Regions from separate parts of the Dehalobacter sp. DCA genome, predicted to be linked through region 2. Evidence: riboswitches for the same ligand, from Rfam matches in the RefSeq annotation. Region 2 holds a riboswitch; each other region holds the start of a gene.
The links. A riboswitch is a leader RNA that binds a small molecule or an ion and turns the genes downstream of it on or off. The one in region 2 is predicted to bind cobalamin.
Positions count from the first base shown of each region.

Region 1: another riboswitch for cobalamin. It lies ahead of DHBDCA_RS05425 (zinc-dependent dehydrogenase); the one in region 2 lies ahead of DHBDCA_RS12895 (ABC transporter substrate-binding protein).
Region 3: another riboswitch for cobalamin. It lies ahead of DHBDCA_RS14455 (energy-coupling factor ABC transporter permease); the one in region 2 lies ahead of DHBDCA_RS12895 (ABC transporter substrate-binding protein).

Region 1 covers NC_018866.1:1,159,431-1,167,576, forward strand. Annotated here, with positions in the region: gene fdhD (formate dehydrogenase accessory sulfurtransferase FdhD) at 1-56, opposite strand, end outside; gene DHBDCA_RS05415 (hypothetical protein) at 259-474, opposite strand; gene trpD (anthranilate phosphoribosyltransferase) at 474-1,598, opposite strand; gene DHBDCA_RS05425 (zinc-dependent dehydrogenase) at 1,684-2,727, opposite strand; cobalamin riboswitch at 2,822-3,022, opposite strand; gene DHBDCA_RS05430 (hypothetical protein) at 3,361-3,738, shown strand; gene DHBDCA_RS05435 (DUF2284 domain-containing protein) at 3,745-5,022, opposite strand; gene DHBDCA_RS05440 (amino acid permease) at 5,030-6,484, opposite strand; gene DHBDCA_RS05445 (prenylated flavin chaperone LpdD) at 6,524-6,883, opposite strand; gene DHBDCA_RS05450 (UbiX family flavin prenyltransferase) at 6,880-7,440, opposite strand; gene DHBDCA_RS05455 (hydantoinase B/oxoprolinase family protein) at 7,501-8,146, opposite strand, start outside.
Region 2 covers NC_018866.1:2,673,319-2,681,464, forward strand. Annotated here, with positions in the region: gene DHBDCA_RS12885 (SPFH domain-containing protein) at 1-781, shown strand, start outside; gene DHBDCA_RS15075 (hypothetical protein) at 805-969, shown strand; cobalamin riboswitch at 1,015-1,191, shown strand; gene DHBDCA_RS12895 (ABC transporter substrate-binding protein) at 1,310-2,227, shown strand; gene DHBDCA_RS12900 (FecCD family ABC transporter permease) at 2,242-3,291, shown strand; gene DHBDCA_RS12905 (heme ABC transporter ATP-binding protein) at 3,292-4,563, shown strand; gene DHBDCA_RS12910 (adenosylcobinamide amidohydrolase) at 4,565-5,761, shown strand; gene clpX (ATP-dependent Clp protease ATP-binding subunit ClpX) at 6,304-7,557, opposite strand; gene tig (trigger factor) at 7,608-8,146, opposite strand, start outside.
Region 3 covers NC_018866.1:3,027,620-3,035,765, forward strand. Annotated here, with positions in the region: gene cobM (precorrin-4 C(11)-methyltransferase) at 1-177, opposite strand, end outside; gene cobI (precorrin-2 C(20)-methyltransferase) at 174-875, opposite strand; gene cbiD (cobalt-precorrin-5B (C(1))-methyltransferase CbiD) at 872-2,068, opposite strand; gene DHBDCA_RS14440 (ATP-binding cassette domain-containing protein) at 2,088-2,966, opposite strand; gene cbiQ (cobalt ECF transporter T component CbiQ) at 2,966-3,757, opposite strand; gene DHBDCA_RS14450 (energy-coupling factor ABC transporter substrate-binding protein) at 3,741-4,082, opposite strand; gene DHBDCA_RS14455 (energy-coupling factor ABC transporter permease) at 4,085-4,825, opposite strand; cobalamin riboswitch at 4,955-5,133, opposite strand; gene rlmH (23S rRNA (pseudouridine(1915)-N(3))-methyltransferase RlmH) at 5,266-5,745, opposite strand; gene DHBDCA_RS14465 (alpha/beta-type small acid-soluble spore protein) at 5,889-6,116, shown strand; gene DHBDCA_RS14470 (2-hydroxyacyl-CoA dehydratase) at 6,183-8,146, opposite strand, start outside.

The DNA of each region.
Region 1 (8,146 bases), 1.5 Mb from region 2:
TGGATTTCTACTACCTCAAATTCTTCGTAGACGATTCCTTCGTCAGCAGCATTCATTATTTACCCTCCAAGCAGCAATATTGCATTTGTATCCTCCAACAGTATCGGAGTTGGTCTTTCTTACCTGCAGCGATCTCCTGGCTGAAAGCCCCACCCTATTTTACCACAAAATAAGATTTACTGAAATTAATGGGGCATGATTCAAACGAACCATACCCCCACCACGAAAGATCTAATTATTTATCTGCGGCCGGAAGTTTCAAAAACCCTTTACACAATTGCCTTCTGTTACCTGAAGCTCAATAACAAATATCTTACAGCAGCCTGCCTGGGCTGCTTTTTCCGCCAGCTTATCCAGTGCATCCAGCCCTATTTCGGTTACGACCGTTGCTTTTTCCAGATCCACACATTGACAGCCGGTTTCTGTCCTTTTGAGATAGCCCTGGTCACATTTTAACGCGTAGAGTTTCATCATTAGATCTGCCCCAGAAGCTGATTGAGTTTCCCTGATCCGGCAGTCGGATCAGTATTTTGGGCCCCGACCCATTCCTTGAGCTTCCGGATTGCCTGGCCGTTTTGAATGATTTCTCCGGCCAGTCGGACACCCTCTGCAATCGTTGGGGCTTTGTCCATTAAATAGAGGATTAAGGCTGCATTCAGACATACAATATCCGTACACGCCTCCGTTCCTCTACCGGACAGGATGGACAGCAGACGCAGCGCTTCCTGCCTGCGATTCCCGGAAGGGCTTAACTCCTTTTTATCAGGTCTTCTGATTCCGAATTCTTCCGGGGTAAGTGTGTATTGAACAATTTCGCCGCTCTCTTTTAACTCAGCCACATACGTTTCCCCCAAGGTAGAAGCCTCATCCATCCCTTTGGGGCCATTTTGATCCGACCCAAAGACAACCAGCGCACGTTTGAATCCTATCTCCTTCATAACCTTGGTAACCGGCACTACCAATTCCCGGTCATACACTCCTCGGACAGCATATTGAGGGGCGGCGGGATTAGCCAGGGAAGCAGCTATGTTTAAAGTGGTCCCGAATGCAATCTGCGACAAAATCCGTCCCAGTGCTTTGGGATGAACCTGCGGACTCATGCCATTAAAAATTCCGATGCCGGTCTTTTCGATACTGCCCTTGACAATATCCGGCGTACATTCCATATCGATGCCTACTTCCTCCAAAACGTCAATTGTTCCGCAGGACGAGGTAATCGCACGGGATCCGTGTTTGGCCATCATGATCCCAGCGGCGGCAGCAATGATCGCTGCAGCAGTACTGATATTAAATGTTTTAACGGTATCCATACCCGTACCGCTGTTTTCAACAAGGCATCCGCGGACATCAGGCACCACTTTCACCGTATCAAGTTCATAAATAGCTTCCCAACTTCCGGCGATCTCTTCAGCGGTTTCTCCTTTCGCTGTCAGCGCGGACAAAAATGCACCCTGCTGCAGATCCGGCTGCTGATTCGTCAGTACCTGAACAAACATTGCTTTGGCCTTATCTCTGGATAAATTCTGTTTGCCAATCAATTGGGTAATTCCTGCTCCAAATTCTTTTAAATCCATGGTCATCACGCTCATTTTTCTCATTTCTCCTTTATTCTTTATTCGTTTAGAATCTTAACGCTATTCATTTGCTTGCAGTTTACGTTTTTATATTTTTAGAATTTTTTTCTCATAATGTTAAGTCGATAATTGTATTAGTATCTTCCCTCTTTGCTACCTTTTCGATCCCCTGGACAAGGTCGGAAAGAGGCAATGCACATGTTGTCATATCGTTTACTTTGATCATGCCGGCAGCCAGCAAATCCAGTGCTTCCCGGTTGTGCAGCGACGAGCAGCCGTAGGCGCCATACACGAAAAGTTCTTTGTAATGGATCAGATTCAAATCAATAGCCGGAACACTTTCGCTCAAGACCATTCCGCTGAAGAAACAAAAGCGTCCTCTCTTCCCCAGTACGTTCAGGCTATCAGCCATCGTCTGAGGATCAGGGCAGCAGGGGATAGCTAAATCGGCACCCTTTCCTTCCGTCAACGTCAGGATTCTGCTGACGGCATTTTCACCGGTAGGGTTAATCCATTCATCAAAATCATTTTTGGCTGCCTCGATTCTTTCTTCTCTCTTTTCGACAAGGATGATCCTGCCCGCGCCTCTTTTTCTCGCCAATTTGGCATTTAAGATCCCCAGCGGCCCTGCCCCGAAGATCACAACCTGATCTCCGAGCCCGATCCCAGCACTTTCCTGCATATTCACACAGCAGGCCAGAGGCTCCGTCAAGGCAGCTTCGTAGAAGGTCAGGGTCTCCGGTATCTTATTCAAGACACCGTTCTTTACCCCATTTTCTGGCACCAATACATATTCTGCGAATCCCCCGTCATAATGGAAACCCATGATTTTAATATCATCACAAAGATGATGCATTCCCATCTGACAAAACCGGCATGTCCCGCAGGGCAGTCCGGGCGCAACTTGAACGCGATCTCCGGGCTTGACACAAGTCACTTCCCTTCCAGTTTCGGCCACTACTCCGGTGATTTCATGACCAAGGACCCGCGGCAGGTGCAAATCACGTTGCCCAATCTGATACGCTTTTAGATCAGTCCGACAGATCCCACAGGCCATCACTTTTACCAGCACATCCCCCTTCCTGCATTCTGGCTGGGCCACATTCGTTATTCTGATCTTTTGGATTTCCTCCAGGCGAGCAGCCTTCATCATCCCGACCTCCGTTATGCGAATTTGGCACACGACATAAAAAAACCCACACCCTATCATAGGCGTGGATTTACCGTCTCCTCACCGGCCAAATCTTTTGGCCACATTAATTAAAGGCAGGTCTCCTGACTCCGTCTCATTGCCTGCCTATCCCTTCCCCGTTTTATCTGGGTGGTTTGATAGGAGCTCAACGTTACAGTGGTGGGTCCGTCCGGGAATCTCACCCGGTTCCCTATTCTCCCCAAGTTTGTACCATGTCTTCACAAACACTTGGGACACCTAGAATTAATTCTTTTTAAAATTATAAACAGTACTGGAGGATATTGTCAAGCAATAATCTTCGTAATGCTATTCTTACGACAGGCATATCCCCGTTATCCTGAGAGCTAAAAACAATTGTTCTGCTCATATCGATCGTGGAATCAGCGTCTGTACATGCGTAGACAATTCAAACAGATTTCAGTATATTTGCAAGGCATTTTATCAATAATAGAATAGACTTATGAAAGACTTCTTTCAGTACAAACATCAAGACATTGAGTCAGTCAGGTGGTGGAATAAAATCTGGATACGGACGGAATCATCGCCAAGCTCAACTGGTTTTACAGCCTGGAACTGAACCAGGTTGATCTTTATATGGCTCAAAGTAAATTGGTCGAAGATATCTATATCAGCAAAGTATTGGAACGATCATCTTATATTGAACAGCAGCATGTCGATAATATTGCTGCCCAAATACGAAAATATGGTAGCGAACCGACCATTTTTGGGGATATTGTTTCCCCGCTTCTGGGAAAAACAGCCGGGAATATTACGGCTGCGTTTGGAATTGTCCCCCTGTTAAAAGCCGATATTCTTCTGGAGAGGAAAGCAATGAGTGATTATAAAGACTTGATTTTGAAAATCGGAAAAGATCATGAGTTATTTTCTGTCCTGTGGGCCAATCTCATTGATGAAGATCTGCACACGGCCTGGTTCTCAAATAAGGTTCAGGAACTGGAGGCTTGCCGTTAAGCTAATCTATTCCAGAAGCAATAATCCAAAGTATTTGACAAATTCATTTTTGTCTTTTAAGGTCCGCATTGTAAAGCCTTGTTTGGCAACCGTGGCAAAAACATCCATACCGGCGCTCTCCATAGAAGGGCGCGTAGCCGTACATTTTTTTGGCGGTGCAGGCTGTTTGCACTCGCTGCAAAGATGGCATGGTCCCGCCCAAAAAGCAAAAGCTTTATAAAATCCCTGCTTAAAAGCGGCCTTCTCAGCATCCAGCATGACACGTTGAAACATGCGGGTCGGCGGCTGGCCTTCAATCAGAAAAGCTTTAGTATAGCCGTCTAATTTTACGCTTGTTTCCTCATAGGAAGGGCTGTTTGGGGGACAGCATTTTTCCCCATAACTGGAGCATCCGTAGCGGCAATGATCTTTTGCCCAATGGGCCGTAACAACATCCTGAGGATGAATCAGCGTGACAGACTGGACCGGCAGCCTTTTTAACTTTGCACGAAGCTGTGCTTCAGCTGATATCGCAAGTTCCTGTAATTTGTTCTTATTCTTGGATGCAAAAATCACCGAAATATCCCTGGTAAGTTGTAATAAAGGTGTTTGCATCATCTGCTTTCTCTCAAAGAATGCAGTAACATCCTTTGCCGCTAGGGCGTTAACCGAAAACATGGAACTATCTTTTTTGAGGTAAGCTTGATACGAGCGAATTGCCGTTGGTAGAGAAGATTCTTCGGCATAAGTACCAATGACGGCAATCACTGCATCATCGGTGATGGTTTGCGCGCATTTTTCATAATTTCCGCCTGTTATGACCAGATCATAGGGCAAATGGACATCAAAAGAAATCTCGGTACATTGTTTCATTAGAAAATTCCGGATTGATGAAGATATTTCATCCGATAAAAACCTTTCAATGCAGACATTTCCTTTGAAATATTCCAATATCGGCATAAGTTTTTCGGCGATAAACATTCCGCTGAATTCGCCGTTTATTAATGCATCCAGGCTATAAAAAGAACTTGTCTTTGATAGGTATTTCGTACTTACGGGGGTATTAGACAAATATCCTTCTTTCCTGATGATTAAACCCATCTTCTCTAGGACGCCGAGAAAAAGGTGTGTCCCTTGGTCATCAAGATGAAGACCGTTCGCCAGATCACTAAAAGATCTCCCTTCTTCAATTGCGGTAAAAAGTTCACAATCCATCGCCTTGTGAAGGATTTCCGCTGCATCCTGTTCCGCTTTGATTTGCAATAAAAAGTCATAGTTGTCGTTCTGGTAATCAAATTTATTCATCCTATTGTTATCCTTTATCTGGTTTTTCTTTTTTCTGGCAATTATTTTTATCGATCAACGCTTCGGAAAATTCTGCAGTCAGTTTCGTCTTATAAAGATCTCCGGTCAAACGTTTATTTTGTGACCGATCAGTTTGTAAAATATGAACCCTGGTCAAGAACATATAAATAACAGAGAATAACGCGATCATAATGATCCCGGCAATGAGGCCAGTTCCCTGCCCGGAGATAAATGGCATACTGATGATGATCAAGATGAGGCTTAAAAATACGATCCAGGTAGAATACGGATAGCCAGGCATCTGACACTTGCCTGAGGGCGGGCACCCATATTTCTTCCGAAAGCGTAAGTGCGTTGCCATAATGACCGCATAGGTAAATAACAAAGCAAATCCGCCCGAACTTATTAAAAACAAGTACACGCTCGGGAGCAAAAGACCAATACCCAATCCCGCAAGCATGGCTAAACCCGAAATCAGGATCCCCCGATGCGGAACATTTCCCCGGTCCTTAAGCCATCTGGGCGCCTGGCCTTCTTCGGCAAGAGAGCGCATCATTCTGCCCAATCCGAACATCGCTGCCAGCATTGTAGAAAGGATCGCTGTAATGAGTACAAAATTGATAACGCTGCCTGCCCAGCCGATTCCCCAGCGATCAAGCGCCGCTACCATGGGACTGAATTTTTCACTCAGGCTGGAAGTGGGGATCAACGGAAGCAGCACAGCAATAGAGATGATATAAAATGCCAGCAGAATTAATACTGTATGAGAAATTGCCTTCGGAATCGTTTTGATTGGATTGTTGGCTTCCGAAGCAGCCAGTCCGATGATTTCAAAACCGGCATAGGAAAAGATGACGATAAGCATACTCCCTGCGATCCCTTTAATTCCCGTTGGCATCAAAGGTTCCCTGACTAATTCTCCGATACCAATGCTTGAGACAGCCGGAAATAATCCCAGAATTAAAAGTAAGGCAATAAGGATGAATGAGGCCAGCGCCAGCAGCTTTACGGCAGCAAGGCCGCTCTCAAGCTTGCTTAATTTATCGGCTCCCAGTAAATTCAGAAGTGTGATGCCTATAATAATAAAGCTTCCCAGCCAGGCAATCGATATATTGGGAACCCATTCGCGCATTAGGATTGATACAGCAGTAGCCTCACTGGACATTGCCAAAACCATCCCAGCCCAGTATACCCAGCCAACTACAAAACCGGTTCCTCTGCCAAAAGCTTGGGCTGCGAAGGTACGAAAGGAACCTATATCCGGATTTGCAACCGTCATCTCCGACAAAGCAAAAAGAATAAAATAAACGATGACGCCTCCCAGAATAAAGGATAGGATAATGGAAGGTCCCGCGGCATTAATCGCTACCGATGAACCTAGAAAAAAAGAACCCCCGATGACTGTTCCTAAAGCCATCATCGTAAGCTGCCAGGCAGATAATCCCTGATGTTTATTTTCCATGATTCTGTTCTCCATAACGAAGGTTTTTACCTTCCATTATTATTTCTCAGAATCAAAAAAACATTCCGTTTCTTTCAAATACTTCATCACCGCTTGCATCCCTTGCTGATGATTTTTCAGCACCATTGCAATTTCTTCCTTAGTAAGATTGTCTTGGTGAAATCCGGCGGACACCAAACAAACGCATTGCAAAACCCTGGACACTTCCTGCGCCAGCGGTTCCGCCAGGGCATCATCACGATGACCTTCTGCCGTATACGTTGTCACCGTCCCGCAGTTCCCGACCGCAACGCTGCCGATATGCTGTCTCCCTCCGGTAACGCTAATCAGAATGTCGTGTCCAATGACGGATATCTCGTAGGACAGGGCGAGCTTATCTTGGCCGATCGCTATTTTCATTGGTCACTTCGCCATCTTTCGTAGAGATTGTGCGGAATCTTCAACAAATCCAATACCTTGCCGACACTTTGATTTACAATATCGTCAATGGTTTTGGGCCGGTGGTAAAAAGCCGGTATAGGCGGGATGAGTATGCCGCCAGCTTCTGTTACGGTCGTCATATTTTTCAGATGAATGGACGAAAGCGGTGTCTCTCTGACCATCAATAAGAGAGGACGCCGCTCTTTCAAGGCCACGTCGGAAGCGCGGACAATCAGATTATCGCTGTAGCCATTCGCAATCCCGGACAGAGTCTTCATACTGCAAGGTGCGACAATGGTCGCCTCGATCCCGTAAGAACCGCTGGCAACGGCGGCAGCTAAGTCGTTATGGTCGTATACTTTGTCTGCTAAAGATTGGACGTAACCCACAGCATAATCCGTTTCCAGCGAGAGCGTTTCTTTTGCCCACCCGCTCATGATCAGCGAAACATGATGCTCTGTCTCTTTGAGGACTTCCAACAGACGCACGCCATAGATCACCCCGGTGGCACCTGTCAGAGCAACAAGAATCTTCATTACTTATCAATCCTTACCTTATCCTTATCCTTGTCTTTGTCTTTGTCGCCTTATTTTTTCTTACACTCTTCTATTCCCATTTTTACTGTTTCTGAATTGATTCGTTTTATCATAATCAATTCCCGTTTCAGTTATGACAACACCATAAATTTCTTTAGCCGTTTTTACGGAGATGATCTCATCCAAAACATCCGCATATACCTTTTCTACCGGGCGGTCCAGCGGTTTGCCCCATCCGCCGCCGCCGCAGGAACTCAGAATGACCTGGTCACCTTTGGCAACACATCTTGGCGCTTCTTTACTTGCCATAACGACCGGTTCCCCCTGATGAAGAAAAACCCCTTTATTTAAACTCCCTTGGTTTCCGCCGTTTAAACCGTAAGGCGCAAATTTCATCCCATCCCCAAAATTCACGATATGGCTGCCTTCATCGTATAGCTCAAACGCATATTTCATCCCTGCTCCGCCGCGATATTCTCCGGCGCCGGCCGTATCCGTTTCCATTTCATGATAAAGGGTGATGTGCGGATATTGGATTTCGTTGGATTCAATATCCGGCGTTTTGACGCCGCCGAAATTAGACATGGGCGACATATAGGATTTTCCGTCTCTTCCTTGCATTGCACCGCCGCTTCCGGTCGAGCAGAAAGAAAATCCTACATAATAACGGTTATTTCTGGGGTCTCTGCCATAATAAGAAGGGCCT
Region 2 (8,146 bases):
TATTGTCGCCTCAGTCCAAGAAACAGGATTCACGAATATCGTACTGGCAGTGGTTCTGCTTCTTCTGGCACTGATTGTCTCAACCGGCATCCAGGTTATCCAGCCGAATCAAGCCAAAGTACTGACATTTTTCGGCAGCTATATTGGCAGTATCCGCGAACCCGGTATCTGGATGACGGTTCCGTTCGTTGCCGCAAAAAAGATTTCCCTAAAAGTCCGCAACTTCAACAGTGAGCGTTTGAAAGTCAATGATGTCGACGGCAATCCGATTGAAATTGCTGCGGTTGTCGTGATCAAAGTGGTGGACTCTGCTAAAGCTGTATTTGATGTGGACAATTATGAACAGTTTGTAGAAATCCAAAGTGAGACAGCATTGCGCCATGTTGCAACTAAATATCCTTATGACAATTATGAAGAAGGTGACGTTTCCTTAAGGGGCAACACCGAGGAAGTAGCCGAAGAAATTGCGAAGGAACTTCAGGAGCGCCTTACACTTGCCGGCGTGGAAGTAATTGAAGCCCGCCTGACCCACCTGGCCTATGCCACCGAGATTGCAAGCGCTATGCTTCAGAGGCAACAGGCCAACGCAATCCTGGCTGCCCGTCAGAAAATTGTGGAAGGTGCTGTCGGAATGGCCCAGATGGCCATTCAGCAGTTGGAAAACAGCGGGACAATTGAACTTGACGACGAACGCAAGATGGCAATGATCAACAATCTACTTGTGGCAATTGTCTCCGACCGTTCAGCCCAGCCAGTACTCAATACCGGCACCCTATATTAAAGAACGTCGGCAGGAGCAGGATAATGGCAGACAAGAAGAACTTTCCGCTGCGTATCGATCCAAGGCTATTCAGCATTATTGAAGAATGGGCGTCCGACGAATTCCGGAGCGTCAACGCTCACATTGAATATCTCCTGCGGGAAAGCGTCCGAAAAGCCGGAAGGATTCCTAAAAAAAAATCAGATTGACAAAAAGTGCCTTCTATGCAATATTGTTAGCGTAGGGAAATGAGAAATGAATGATTAATCCCAGGTGCCTCAGGATAAGGATAATAGGGAAGACCGGGAAACCGGCGCGGACCCACCACTGTATGCGGAGACGAATTCCGAATGCCACTGGATATGATCTGGGAAGGCCGGGAGGAGAATGACCCGTAAGCCAGGAGACCTGCCTAGGATTGGGAAGATGATGTAATGGTAAGAACACTTCCTTCAATGATTAAATGACTTAGAATGGGAAAGTCTCTTAGAATATAAGAGACTTTTATTTTGTTTTATTAAAATGAATCGAAACAAAGGAGAAATGATTATGAAGAAGAAACCAATTGCACTGCTGTTGATTCTGCCCCTGGTGCTTACCCTGGCCCTTGGGCTGGCCACAGGCTGTTCATCGCAAAATGAGCAAGCCTTGAAGGGAAAAACATTTACAGACACGATGGGCAGACAGATCACCCTTGACGCGTACCCCCAGAAAATTATTTCTTTAGCCCCTGCTATTACTGAAATACTTTTTGCCATTGGCCTTGATCAGGAAATTATCGGTGTAACCGATTACTGTGATTATCCCGAGCAAGCGTTGACTAAAGAAAAAATGGGCGGATTTAAGAACCCGAATCTGGAAACGATTGTCGCTGCCGAGCCCGATATGGTCTTTATTGCCGCCGGCGTGCAGGAAGATGTCATCAAGAAGCTTGAAGAGCTGAAGGTGACGGTTGTTGTACTCGACGCCGATACGATCGATCAGGTTATCAGCAATATCGAATTGGCCGGTTCTCTGACCGGTAAGGAAGCAGAAGCCAAGAAAGTCACTGCAGATATGAGAACCAGAATGACAAATATAACCTCCAAACTCAAAGACGTCGCCAAACCGACTGTATTTGTGGAAATTTGGGACGATCCTCTGATGTCGGCCGGTTCAACCAGTTTTGTCAATAACCTTATCGAAGTTGCCGGAGGCGTCAATATTGCTGCCGGCAATACTGAAAAATTTTATAATTACAGCATGGAAAGTCTGCTCCAAGCCGATCCAAATTATTACATCATCAATACTCATGCCCATACCCCAGCTGATATTCAAAACAGGACCGGCTATGAAGTCTTAAGTGCGGTGAAAGACAACAAGGTATATGCAGTCGACGACAACCTAATCAGCCGCTCAGGCCCAAGAGTCATTGACGGTCTGGAGCAAATCGCAAAAATTATTCATCCTGAAATTTTTGGAAATTAACGGTGCTATTAATCATGGATGTTTTAAAAAACCGGAAAAGTTGGAAGTACCTGCTGATCTGCTTCACCTTGTTTTTGATTGCTGTGGGCATTTTTTGCACAACGGTTGGCTCAGCAGATATTTCGTTTAAAGAGAGCGCCGGAATTATCATGAGCAAAGTACCTTTATTGAATCACTGGTTTCATGCCGAAGACTATCCCCATGTCCATCAAACGATTATCTGGTCTCTGCGTGTTCCGAGGATCATTCTGGCAGCTTTGGTTGGCGGAGCTCTGGGCGTCATCGGAGGTACCCTGCAGGGTTTTTTTAAAAACCCGATGGCCGATCCTTACGTAATGGGTGTATCCTCCGGAGCAGGTTTGGGTGCGACGGTCGCCATCATTACCGGAGCAGGCGGTCTCCTGGGCATGATCGAAATTCCTGTTTTCAGTTTTATCGGTGCTTTTCTGACAACCTGGATCGTCTACTCCCTAGCCAAAGTCGGGAAAAAAGTCGTTGTCACGACACTGCTGCTGGCAGGGGTCGCACTCAGTGCGTTTCTGTCAGCAGTCATGTCTTTTCTGATGGTTTTGAATACGGATGATATCGATAAAATTTATCTATGGCTCATGGGCAGTTTTGCCAACAAGAGCTGGGAGCATATCCAACTTGCCGCACCGTTTATCATTATTGGCGTGATTGTCTTATTCGCTTTAGCAAAGGAAATGAATGCGATGGTATTTGGCGACAGTACCGCCCAGCATCTTGGCATCAATCTTGGGAAACTGCAAATCATTCTGCTGATGGCCACCTCCCTGACAACAGCGGGAGCCGTGGCATCCTGCGGCTCCATTGGTTTTGTCGGACTAATCGTTCCACATATTGTCAGGATTATGGTTGGTCCGGATCACCGGGTCCTGCTTCCACTCTCCTTTCTGGTGGGTGGGACCTTTTTGGTGATTACCGATACGATTGCCAGGACATGCCTGGGTTCACAGGAAATCCCTGTTGGTGTCATCACTGCGCTTTTTGGCGGACCCTTCTTCATCTATCTGCTGAAGAAAAAGAAAGAGAGAGTAATATAAGTGGATTCTTCAATCATCGCCAGCAACCTTACATTCGCCTATGGCAGTAAAAATATTCTGGAAGACTTAAGTCTGGAAATCAGCAAGGGCAGTTTTGTGTCCATCATCGGCCCCAACGGGTCCGGCAAGTCTACCCTGCTGAAAAATATTACCGCAGAAATTACTCCCCAAAAGGGAGTTGTCCTGCTCGATGATCAGAATATTTTTAAGATTAGGAAAAAAGATCTTGCCAAAACGATTGCAGTGGTCCCCCAGGATACCGGAGGGGATTTTGCTTTTTCTGTCATGGAGACGGTACTGATGGGCAGAATGCCCCATCAAAAGAGATTTGAGGGCGATTCTGAAAAGGATATGGAGATTGCTCAATGGGCGATGGAACTGACAAACGTTTGGCATTTGAGGGACCGTTCTGTGAACGAACTAAGCGGAGGCGAGCGGCAAAGGGTCATTGTGGCGAGAGCCTTAACTCAGGAACCCAAAGTGCTGCTGCTTGATGAACCCACCTCTCATTTAGATATCCAGCACCAATACGAATTACTGGAGCTTCTGGATCGTTTGAATAAGACCAAAGGCCTGACCGTGATTACTGTTTTGCACGATCTTAACCTTGCTGCCCAGTTCAGCCATAAAATCATTCTTCTCGATAAAGGCAGAATTGTGGCTTATGGCAGTCCTGTTGAAGTGCTGACCGCCCGGAAGATCCGGGACAGCTACCATATCGAAGTTGCGATTACTACGAATGAAATCACCGGACGCTTTAATATTATTCCGTTAAGTAAAAAGAAGGACCGAAGTGAGGCTGCCAGGGATGTACGTATCCATTTACTCTGCGGCGGCGGAAGCGGTGTCTATCTGATGGAACAGTTGGTTCAAGCCGGTTATCAGGTGAGCTGCGGCGTCCTGAATGTTGGAGATTCGGACTGGAAAAAAGCCAAAGAGCTTGGCATTGCCGTATCAGAAGAAGCTCCTTTTGCCCCCATCTCCGCCGAAGCGTTTAACATGAACGAAGACCTTCTAAACGAAGCGGACTTGATCATTGTTTTGTCTGTCCCTTTCGGGTACGGGAACATCGTCAATTTAGAACAAGTTTCAGCGGCTTTACACCTTAAAAACAAAAAAGTAATGATTGTGGAACCTGAATCGGAACAGTGGGATTACACAGGAGATTTTACCGGTGGCAAAGCTGACAGCCTTCTCACCGGCATGTTACAGCATGGTGCAGAGAAGTTCGAAAGCATCCGGGAACTATTAGGTAGGATCGGAGGAAAATGATTTGCTTCTGTGGACTTACGAAACAGGTGATACCGTTGAGCGCTATAAAGACAGTATCATTATTTCTTTCAAGGACGACCGCAAGGTTCTGAGTACCGCCCATTTGAACGGCGGCTACCGTGAAAACCTGAAATTTGTTTTTAACCACGATATTAATTCCGGAATGGGCTTAACATGTGACATCACTCCAGCCGTCTATGAGGAACATATGAAGTTGATTGCCACGGAATTGGGTCTTGATCCTGAAGCCTCCGCAGGCCTGCTAACGGCCGCTGCCATGAACAATGTGACCATTCAGACTGCAAGCTACGAAGATCTGACCGTCACCGCAGTGGTAACCGGCGGCGTCGAAATGAACGGCGGCCGGATCGGTGATCCAGCTTTCTTCCATGAACGGCAGGGGGAAACGGTAAACATTCCGGCTGGAACGATTAATATTCTGCTGTATATCAATGCCGATCTTCCGGAAGAGACCCTGACCCGAGCACTTGTGACCTGTACAGAAGCCAAAACGGCTGCCCTGCAGGAGCTTATGGCCGGCAGCTGTTATTCCAGAGGCATCGCCACAGGATCAGGCACAGACGGGACGGTCATCATCTGCAACAGCAAGTCTGGCTCCCGGCTTTTCTATGCCGGCAAACACAGCAAATTGGGAGAACTGATTGGAATTACCGTCAAACAGGCTTTGAAAGAGGCTCTTTTCCTGCAGACCGGTCTTTGTCCGGAATACCAATTCAGTCTGTTGAACCGCCTGAAAAGATTCGGTATCAATGAAGAAACCCTCTGGCAGGAATACCAGAAGGGCATCGGTGTCCTGGAATGTCAAGGATCTACGTCTCGAACGGGAGTTCCGAATCAAGCGGAATCGAGAAAACTAGGATCGCTGGATAAGCAAAAGTTCCTGAACAGGTTAATAAAGATAGAACGCGAAGAGGAACTGGTGGTCCTCACTACGCTCTATGCCCATCTGATGGATCAATTGGACTGGCAGTTATTATCACCTGCCCAGGCTGCCTCCGAAGGCAAAATCATCATTGAACGTCTCAAGAGAAGTTATGATTTACCGGAGGATTTCCTGCATGATCCTTTGAATGATTTCTTAATTTTCTGCAGCTCCATTGACGATGCCATACTGGAAATGTCCCATTGCTTTGCAGTGCTAACAGTAAGGATCATTGCTGCAGCGAAGATCGACTAGAACAGTATCCTCAAATTGTTGTTTTTTCATTTTGTATATTACATTACCATTATGTGAGGGTAAGTCTGTGAGCCACAATACCGCTTTTCGGCTATTGCGCCATCCTTGGCGCAAAAAGCCGCGCTGCGCTATCCTGCTCCGCTCACAGCGAACTGTGTCCCCCAGACTGATCTTAGGGTTAAGTAGGTTTGCATGCTAGAATACAACTCATTATTTGTGGTACTAGCGGTTCAAACTAAAAACAGCCGCTGGCAAAGCTCATTCGTCGGCGGCTGTAAAATTTGCTTGGAAGCTTTATACGGAATTCCCCTCGATTCTGATCCCGCATTCTTTATATGATGGCTTAATAGACCCAAAATTTAACGTCATGTAGTCTATCCGCGGCCAAGCGGAGCACGATGCGGAGCGCGGCTTTTTGCGCCATGGATGGCGCAATAGCCAAAGAGCGGTTAGGGTACATGACGTAAACCCTAAGTTTACAAAAAATACTGCCAATAGCATAAAACTATTAACAGTATCTCATAGGTTTAGATTTATTCTGTTTAAGCTGATTCTTCCTTCTTGTTGTCCACCGTGATAAGCTCAGGCTCAATCCGCTGAAGGATTGTATCCTTGGTAACGATGCATTTGGTGACATCCGAACGGGTTGGAATATCATACATGACATTCAGCATGATTTCTTCCATAATCGCCCTGAGACCCCTCGCTCCTGTATTACGGCGAATCGCTTCTTCAGCAATGGCTCTAAGCGCATCTTCTTTAAACTCCAGCCCTACACCGTCCATCTCCAGCAATTTTTCATATTGTTTAACCAGAGCGTTTTTGGGCTGGGTCAAAATGCTAACCAGCGCATCCTGATCCAGGGCATCCAAGGTAACAATAACAGGAAGCCTTCCGACAAACTCGGGAATTAACCCGTATTTTAAGAGGTCTACCGGCAGGATCTGCCTTAAGAATTCCCCGACGTTCTTTTCATTCTTCTTTTGAATTTCCGCCCCAAAACCCATCACTTTCTTGCCAATACGGTTTTGAATCAGCTTGTCAATCCCATCAAAAGCCCCGCCGACAATGAACAGGATGTTCGTGGTATCGAGCTGGATGAATTCCTGGTGGGGATGCTTGCGTCCTCCCTGTGGAGGAACACTGGCTACTGTGCCTTCCAGAATTTTGAGCAGTGCCTGCTGGACACCTTCACCTGATACATCCCTTGTAATGGATGGATTCTCAGATTTCCGGGCAATCTTATCGATCTCATCAATATAGATGATCCCTCGCTCTGCCCTCTCAATATCATAATCAGCAGCCTGAATCAGTTTGAGGAGAATATTCTCGACATCTTCTCCGACATAGCCGGCTTCCGTCAGTGAGGTTGCATCCGCTATAGCAAATGGAACATTAAGAACTTTAGCCAGTGTAGAAGCAAGCAGCGTCTTACCGGAACCTGTTGGACCGAGCATAATGATATTGGATTTCTGAAGTTCGACATCATCGACCTTCATGCCAATGCTGATACGCTTGTAATGGTTATAAACTGCAACAGATAATGCTTTTTTTGCTTCGTCCTGACCGACAACGTATTGATCAAGAATACTTCTGATTTCTTTTGGCTTAGGTATCTCTCCAATTTCTGAACCTACATCATCCTGGAGCTCCTCTTCTATGATTTCATTACAGAGCTCGATGCATTCATCACAAATGTATACCCCGGGACCTGCTACCAGTTTCTTGACCTGTTCCTGTGTTTTACCGCAAAAGGAACACTTCAGTTGATTCTTTTCATCGTTAAACTTTGCCATATGCTCACCCCTTTACTGAGAATTCCCTTATCATTGTCGCAATAACTATCTTATTCATTTTCCTCCGCAACATTACTCTCTGAATCCGTGTTCTGTGCTGCAGCACTTTCCTGCCCTGCTCCATTGTTCTTGACCAGGAAATCAACGGTATGCTCTGATGTTAAACTAATTTTGAACATCTGCATCTCGCCGCGAGCTTCAAGAGCTGACTTCAGTTCTTCAGCTGTCCTGCCATACTGCATAGCCATTCTATTAATCTCGGATTCAATTTCTTCATCGGTAACCGTAATTCCTTCTTTTTCCGCAATTGCTTCGAGGACAAGTTCAGTTTTTAGTCCATCAGTTGCCTGTTGGCTAAAGGATTCGCGAAGCGCTTCTCTGCTGGTATTGACATACTGGCAATACTGCTCCATGGAAATCCCTTGATAGGACATGTTCTGCTGCAGGTCTTCCATTAACGCATCAATGCGCTCCTGTTTCATTCCTTCAGGAATTTCACAGACTGCGTTTTCAGCGACCTTCTTAATAACTTCGGTCTTATATTCATTGTCACGTCTGGTTTCTGCAGCTGAAATCATCTTTTCTCTAA
Region 3 (8,146 bases), 350 kb from region 2:
TTCCAGTGTCATCCCGGCACTGTCGTAAACAGCGCATTCCTTCTTTGTAACATTCAATAGCTCCGGATTGACCAGCGAGCCTGCATAAATCACAACATCGGCCTGTTCCAAAAGCGTCTTTCCGCGAACTGTGATTAAATCTACCGCGCCCGGACCGGCCCCAATAAAATAAATCATCTGACAATCTCCTTTTCTTTCACAATGATCGTGGAAAAATAGCTCGCTTTCCCCTCGGCTGCACCGATATCCTTTAAAACCCTCTCCGACGGCATCCCACAGCATTCCACCATCTGGGTATGCTTAACCAGATCTTTGCTGATAAGTTCTTCCTTAACCTTACCAAATTCCCTTCCTGACTTCATCAGCACCTTGGTTCCGCTCCAATCTAGGTAATCAAAGGACCCTTCATAGGATGCGGGGATAATGTGCAACGGCTGGGCGCCCTCGCAGAGAGGCACATTGAGCCTTGCTGCTACAGCACAGAAGGACGGGACCCCCGGAATCAGCCGGGCATCATAGCCTGCTTCCAAAACCCGGTTATGCAGATAAATATATGTGGAATAGATCGATGGATCCCCCAGCGTAAGAAAAGCCACAGATTTGTTTTGTTTGAGCTGGTCGATGATCTGTTCAGCTGCTTCCTGATGGCTTTGCTCCAGCATTTGGGCATCCCGTGTCATCGGCATGTAAAGTTCCAGTATTTCTTTTTTGGAGAGGTCCACAGCCTGTTTTGCAATATTCCAGGCGGTCATTTCTTTTTCATCCGTCCGCGGAACAGCAATAAGATCTGCCTCGCTGATGATTCGGACGGCCTTTAAGGTCATCAGTTCAAAGTCTCCTGGGCCTACGCCTATTCCGTATAATGCTGCTTTCATGATGGCTTCATCCTTTTTATTTTATTGACTATTTCATCCGCCTGCGGTGTTTTGCCCAGGATACCCTGTTCATTGGAATACAGGATCACACCGGCTTTCACCTTATTCTGCAGACGGTAATTCACATATTCATCAATTTTTAACATGATGGACTCAAATACCTGGCCTCTAAGCCCGTGCCGGTCTAATACCGTAACGGCCTGCGGTGCTGTCAGGCTAGCCATAATTTCTTTGACTGTCTCCTTCCCGGCGCCGTGTAAGGCAGCATGTACGGCGATAACTTCCATGCGGCAGTCCGCATAGCGGGAGTGGGTATTCATAATGCCCGCTGCCAGCTTGACCAATTTTCCGGCATGTCCGATCAGCAGCAGGCCGTCAAAGCCCAATTCCACGGTAAAATCCAGCATTTCACCAATATAATTGCTGCAGTGGATCAGAGAACTCTCCAGTCCCAGCGTGCTGCGGGCAAAAGTTTCACCGTAATTTCCAGGGCAGACCAGCAGATCTCTGCAGCCCTTTTCTTTCTGCTGATTCATCTCCAGCCGAATCGTATCGATCAGGGCCTTTTCGCTCATCGGCTCGACAATCCCTATTGTTCCCAGAATAGAGATTCCGCCGACAATGCCCAGCCGTGGGTTGAAGGTTTTTCTGGCAATGGCCTCCCCTTCCGGAACAGATATCGTAATTTCCAAGCCTCCCTCATAACCGTGCTCGGCACAGACTTTCGCCACCTCCGACATAATCATGCTTCTGGGAACAGGATTGATGGCCGGCTCTCCTATAGAACAGGCAAGCCCGGGCTTAGTAATTCTGCCGACGCCCTGGCCGCCATCGACCTGAATATTGTTATGGTTCGCTCTGGCAACCGTCGCGAAAATAAGGATGCCGTTGGTCACATCCGGATCATCGCCGCTGTCTTTTTTTACAGCACACGTCACCTGGTTCATGTCTCTCCGAACTTCCAGCACCTGCATCGCAACCAGTATTCCCTTCGGTGTCGCAATGGCTATTTCTGTACACAGGTCTCCCGAGAGCAGCATTACCGCCCCAGCCTTGGCAGCCGCCGCCGCACAGGATCCCGTAGTAAAGCCGCATCTCAGTCTCTTATTCTGTTTGATGACAAAGAGTTCACCGGATTGACTGTTTTGTGAACTGTTTCGTTCATCGTTTAGATGGTGGATGTCATGATTCATCTTTTTTATATTCCTTCAATCAGTTTGTATCTTTCCAGTTAATTAAAGCTTTTCTGGCCTCAGATATGGTATTGGCAGGCTGGGCAAATTCAAAGCCGTCTTTATCATGCAAAATCTCCATAAGATGCCCAATTCTTGGGAGTCTGAGATTAATCCTTCTAATTTCCTCCGGATGCGAAAACACTTCCTGAGGCGTGCCTTCCATTACAAGCCTGCCGTCATCGACGACATACGCATAATCACAGTAAAGTGGTACGATATCGATGTCGTGCGTTGAGATCACGACGGACAAATTCAGCTCAATTTGCAGTTTTCTGAGCAGCTTCATTAGCTCACTGACTCCGAGTGGGTCAGGCCCTGCAGTCGGTTCATCCAGAATAAGCACTTCCGGCTCCATTACCAGAACGCCGGCAATGGCTGCACGTTTTTTCTGGCCAAAACTGAGGCTGTGTGTGGGCTTGTCTTTCAGGTGGGATATCCCGGTTCTCTTCATGGCTAGATCCACCCTTCTGCGGACTTCCTCCTCAGGCAGCTTCAGGTTCATCGCGCCAAAGGAGATATCCTGATAGACACTGGCTGAAAACAACTGCTTGTCCGGATCCTGAAAAACAATGCCAACAGATTTTCGAAGCTGTTTGAGACCTTTTATTGAATAATCCAGCGGCAAGCCCTTGAATAGGACTTCGCCGCCTGACGGCTTATTGATGCCGTTAAAGGAAAGCAGCAACGTTGATTTTCCAGCACCGTTGCTTCCGAGGACTGCCGTCGTTTTCCCCTGTTTAATCCCGAGTGACAGGGCCTTTAAGGCCTGGGTTCCATCACTGTAGATGTAGTGGAGATTTCTGACTTCCAAGATATTTTTAGCCTCCACGTTTTCAATCAAGCCATTTTCGGCCATTATAGCAAGCCTCCTGTCAATTGTTTGGAAAACAGCGCAACTGCAATCAGGAATAGGTTAATCAGCACAATCGGAATATATTCTGTCCAATGAGTCTCCGCCTGCTCATGGATCACACTGAGCTCACCATCATATCCCCTGGCTTCAAGCGCAATATACAGTTCATCCGCCCTTTGATAAGACCGGATAAAAAGTGACGACGCCAGAGCCGCCAGTGAACGGTATCCGGAAGAAAGCCCCGCATAGCCCAAGCGGGAATTCTGCGCCGTAAACATGGTGTCTGCCGTTTCCAAAAATACAAAGATAAACCGGTAGATCAGTCCCATCAATTCAACCATCAGTCTTGGAACTTTAAGCTTCCGAAGAACTGCCAGCAGGTCTACCATCGGTGTACTCAGCGATAAATAATACAGACAGGAAACCGCGCCAAGCGCTTTAAAAAACAGATTTGCCGCACTTAGAATACCGGACTGCGACACCCCGATATACATGCCAAATGCATATACAGAGAATACAAAAACATCTTTGTCCCCTGAAACATTGACCGCAATGGTTAAAACGCCGATCACTAAAAAGGAAAGCGGGACAAGCATCAGTCTAATAAAAATTCCAACAGGTGTACCGCCTTTGCAAACGGTATACCAACCCATTATCAGGAGCGTCAAAATTGACACCGCAACGGATTCAGCCCAGAGACAGACCCCCAAAACCAAAATGGCTAAGACTAGCTTTTGCAATGGATTTGTCTGTTTAAGTTTGGATAAATAAGCGTATTTATCGATGTAAATCATTGTTTACCGGTTCTTCCTTTTTCTTACGACCCCGCAGATAACCTAACCCGTAGCCCAAAACACCTGCTCCGACGGCTGCCTGAAGCGCAAACAACAAGCTTTCAATTTCTCCGCTGGGCGGCTCCCAAATCGGTGAGAACCAGGCTTGGTAATTCCCGTTAAGTTCTGTTATAGCTTGTTCAGCTTGGCTGTCAGCTCCAGCAAATTCCGCATTTTTTTGCACAATGAGGGGTATAACGGCAAGCGCTATGACAATCGTAATTAAAATAATATTTGTTATGATAACCCGATTTTTATTCTTCGGTTTCATCGTTTCTACAGACATTTTCAGACCCCCTTTGAAAGTATTTTTAAGTCTTTAAGCTCATCCCCGGCATAGGATGAAATCGCCTTAAATATTAGCACTGTCAAAATACCTTCACTGATCGCCAATGGTACTTGCGTTAAGGCAAAAATACCTAAAAACTTGGTTAGTGACGCCATAACGCCGCCTGTTTCAGCAGGAAACGCCAGTGCAAGCTGTATCGATGTCGTGACGTAAGTAAATAAATCCCCAAGTGCGGCAGCGAGAAACACAGCAAGCCACTGCGGTCCATTTGCTTTCTTCACAATTTTATATGTAGCAAAAGCTATCAGCGGCCCCACAATTCCCATCGAAAAAGTATTTGCCCCCAACGTTGTCAATCCCCCATGAGCCAGTAAGATGGCCTGAAACAGCAGTATGATCAAGCCAATTACCGCCATCGCGGTCGGTCCGAACAAGATAGCGCCAAAGCCAACTCCTGTAGGATGTGAACTGCTTCCTGTAACGGAAGGAATCTTCAGGGAAGACAAAACAAAAGCAAAGGCGCCTGCCATCGCCAAAAGCATTAATGTTTTGGGATGCTCTCCAACGGTTCTTCTGATAGAGAAAAAACCAGCTAGAACAAAAGGTATTGCCAAAGCACCCCAGGCAATACACCAACCCGCAGGAAGGAAACCCTCCATGATATGCATGGCATATGTCTGCCGGGGCAAGAACATAAACATAAGTACGAGACCCATTATCCAAATCTTTTTATTTATCATCGTCAAACTCTCCTATATAAGATATGAAACAAAAAACCTCTCAACATCTTACGTCGAGAGGCTCATATGCTAGGAAGTTTTCCTCGGTCTTGCACATAACATCCCCCTCTCTATCACTCGTAGAGTATATGGTGAGACACTAAAACAGGTAGGTCTTCTGGCTTAAGCATCATCGATCTTCAGACCTTCCCAGTTTCCCAGTGGTATACCTGAAGAACTCCACTTTCACAGCGGCGTGACCGCGCGGGCTTCTACCCGACTTTCCTTATTCATTGAATGATGTGCATATCAGCATATCAGATTATTAGCTTCATTCAACACCTGTTCTGTCTATTCAGTTTTAATCCTGATTCATTATATCGCTCTTTCGACAAGGAATCAATATTATTTTTACTTTAGCCTTGAACATATTAATTGAAGTATCTTTACCTCCATCAATTCTATTTGTGGTAGGGTTCACCTTTGCTGATCTTGCACGCCCGGTAAATCTGCTCCAGCAGGACAAGCCTGATCATCTGATGCGGAAAGGTAAGCTTCGAGAACGACCACCGGTAATCGGCGCGTTTTCGGATTTCATCTGCCGTACCGAGAGATCCGCCGATCACAAAAGTGATCCGGCTCTGGCCCGAAAGTCCTTTTTCATCAAACAAAGCGGCAAGTTCGGGTGAAGAAAGTTCCTTTCCCAGAAGATCCAGCAAAACCACATAATCCTGAGGTGAAATTAATTTAAGGACCTTTTCAGCTTCTTTTTGTTTTACTTTTGCTTCGTCGACAGCTGATGCCTTTTCGGGGCATGGTTCGTCCTCAACTTCAATCATCTCAAGCCGGATGTACGCGCCAAGACGCTTGGTGTATTCCTTCAGCCCTTCTCTTAAATAATTTTCTTTGATTTTCCCTACCGCCAGAATTTTGATCTGCAGCATGTTTTCCCCAACTCCAGTCACTATGTCTGCGTCCAAATATTTGCAATCAAAAACTTGAAGGTTAAATCTCTCTAATATTGGATTATTTACAATGAAAATTTTTTTCAAAAGTGTCAATAATATTGATGGAGGTGAAAAAAATGAGCAGAACAAGTGAAAGCAAAAAAAAGCTGCTGCAGAATCTAAAAATGGAGGCTGCGGCTGAAATCGGCCATCTTGATTTTGTAAGGGAAAATAACGATCACTATAAAGGCGATGTTACTGCCAGGCAGAATGGTCTGGAAGGCGGCCCGATCGGCGGCCAGATGGTCAAAAAAATGATCGCCTATGCCGAACAACAGATGAAACAGAATAACGGACTCATTTAGTATTCCTAATCTACTTTAATAAATATTCAAAACTTCTTCAGCGTACAATACTGAAGAGGTTTTTTGTTAAATAATCTTTTGTTCGGAATACGACTGCTCTGTACCCTCTTCAGTGTTATGCAAAGCTGCCGCTCCCTCGCCAAGTGTAGATTGAATTTGCTCGGCGTTGTTATTCATTTTGTTTTTATCGTTTGTATTGGCATTATTGACTGCTTCCGCCTTCTCCATATTTTTGAAAGCGACTGAAAGCATCAATTTAATTCTGTTGATTTGATTCACCTGGCTGGCACCCGGATCGTAATCGATAGGCACAATATTCGCCAGCGGATAGCGCCGTTTAAGTTCGCGGACCATCCCTTTACCCGTGATATGATTTGGCAGGCAGGCAAACGGCTGCAGACAGGCGACGTTCGTTGCTCCGCTTTCTATCAGTTCCAGCATTTCTGCGGTCAGGAACCAGCCTTCGCCGGTCTGATGTCCGAGATGCATGATTTTGCCGGCCATATCGGCCAACTCATAAATCGATTTGGGAGGATGGAAACGGTTGCTCTTTGCCAGAGCGCGTTTCATTGTCCGGCGGTAGTTTTCCAACCGCCAGATAATATAGCGGCTGATAAGTTCGCCTTTCAGTGAGCCAGCAAGTTTTTTTCTTCTGAAGATCGTTCCATACGCACAGTACATAAAGAAATCCATCAGATCCGGCAGAACGGCTTCAGCGCCTTCCTTTTCCAGGACATCGACAATAAAGTTGTTGGCAAACGGATGGAATTTAACAAGGATCTCGCCAACCACCCCGACCTTTGGTTTCTTGACATCCAGAATCTCGATATGATCGAAGTCCTGGATAATCCGGCGGATATTCCGGTGGTATTCCCGCAGGCTCATCGCCGCGAGAGTCGGCTTCAGATCCTTCAGCCATTTGGCCAGGAGGGCATTCGTTTCTCCTTTGTTTTTTTCATAGGGGCGTATAGCATTGGTTACGCGCATCAGTAAATCGCCGTAAACCGTTGCCATGACACACCGCTTAATCATCTTCAAGGAAAGTCTGAACCCGGGATTGGACTCCAGACCGCCGGCATTAAGGGAAATAACCGGAATCTGTTCCATGCCGGCATCTTTTAAGGCTTTGCGGATAAAACCGATATAATTGCTAGCCCGACAGCCGCCGCCTGTTTGCGACATGATGACTGCCGTCTTGTTCAGGTCGTAACGGCCTGATTTCAGCGCCGCCATAATCTGACCGACAACCAGGATTGAAGGATAACAGGCATCGTTATGCACATGAAGCAGTCCCTGTTCGACAACATCCATCTCGACATCGGGCAGAATCTCTATCTTATAGCCATCTAAACGGGTGGCTTCTTCTATCAGTTCAAAATGGATAGGTGCCATCTGCGGAGAAAGAATCGTATACTCATGCTTCATTTCTTCTGTAAACATGACTCTTTTGGGTGTCTCAAAAAGCTTATGCGCATGAATTTGTTTTTTGTCTCTTTCCTTCATTGCAGCGAGCAATGAACGTATCCGAATACGAATAGCGCCCAGATTATTAATCTCATCAATTTTGACCAGGGTATAGGTCTTTCTGTACTGGTGCAGTATCTCCTGAACCTGATCCGTGGTGACGGCATCCAGTCCGCAGCCGAACGAATTCAATTGGACAAGTTCCAAGTCATCCCTGGTTGCCACAAAACTTGCTGCTGCATACAGCCTGGAGTGGTAGACCCATTGGTCGAGGACGCGCATAGGCCTTTCCACCTGGCCAAGATGAGCGACAGAATCTTCAGTCAGCACAGCGATCCCCAGACCGGTAATCATCTCCGGAATCCCGTGGTTGATCTCCGGATCGGTATGATACGGCCGACCGGCAAGTACGATGCCTTTCAGGTTGTTCTTTTGCAAATAGTCCAATACTTTTTCTGCCTTGGTTCTGAGGTCCTGGCGAACAGCATCTCTTTCGGCAAAAGCCTTATCCACAGCACTTGCTGCTTCTTGTCGTGTTATACCCATTGCTTTAAATTCTTCATAGA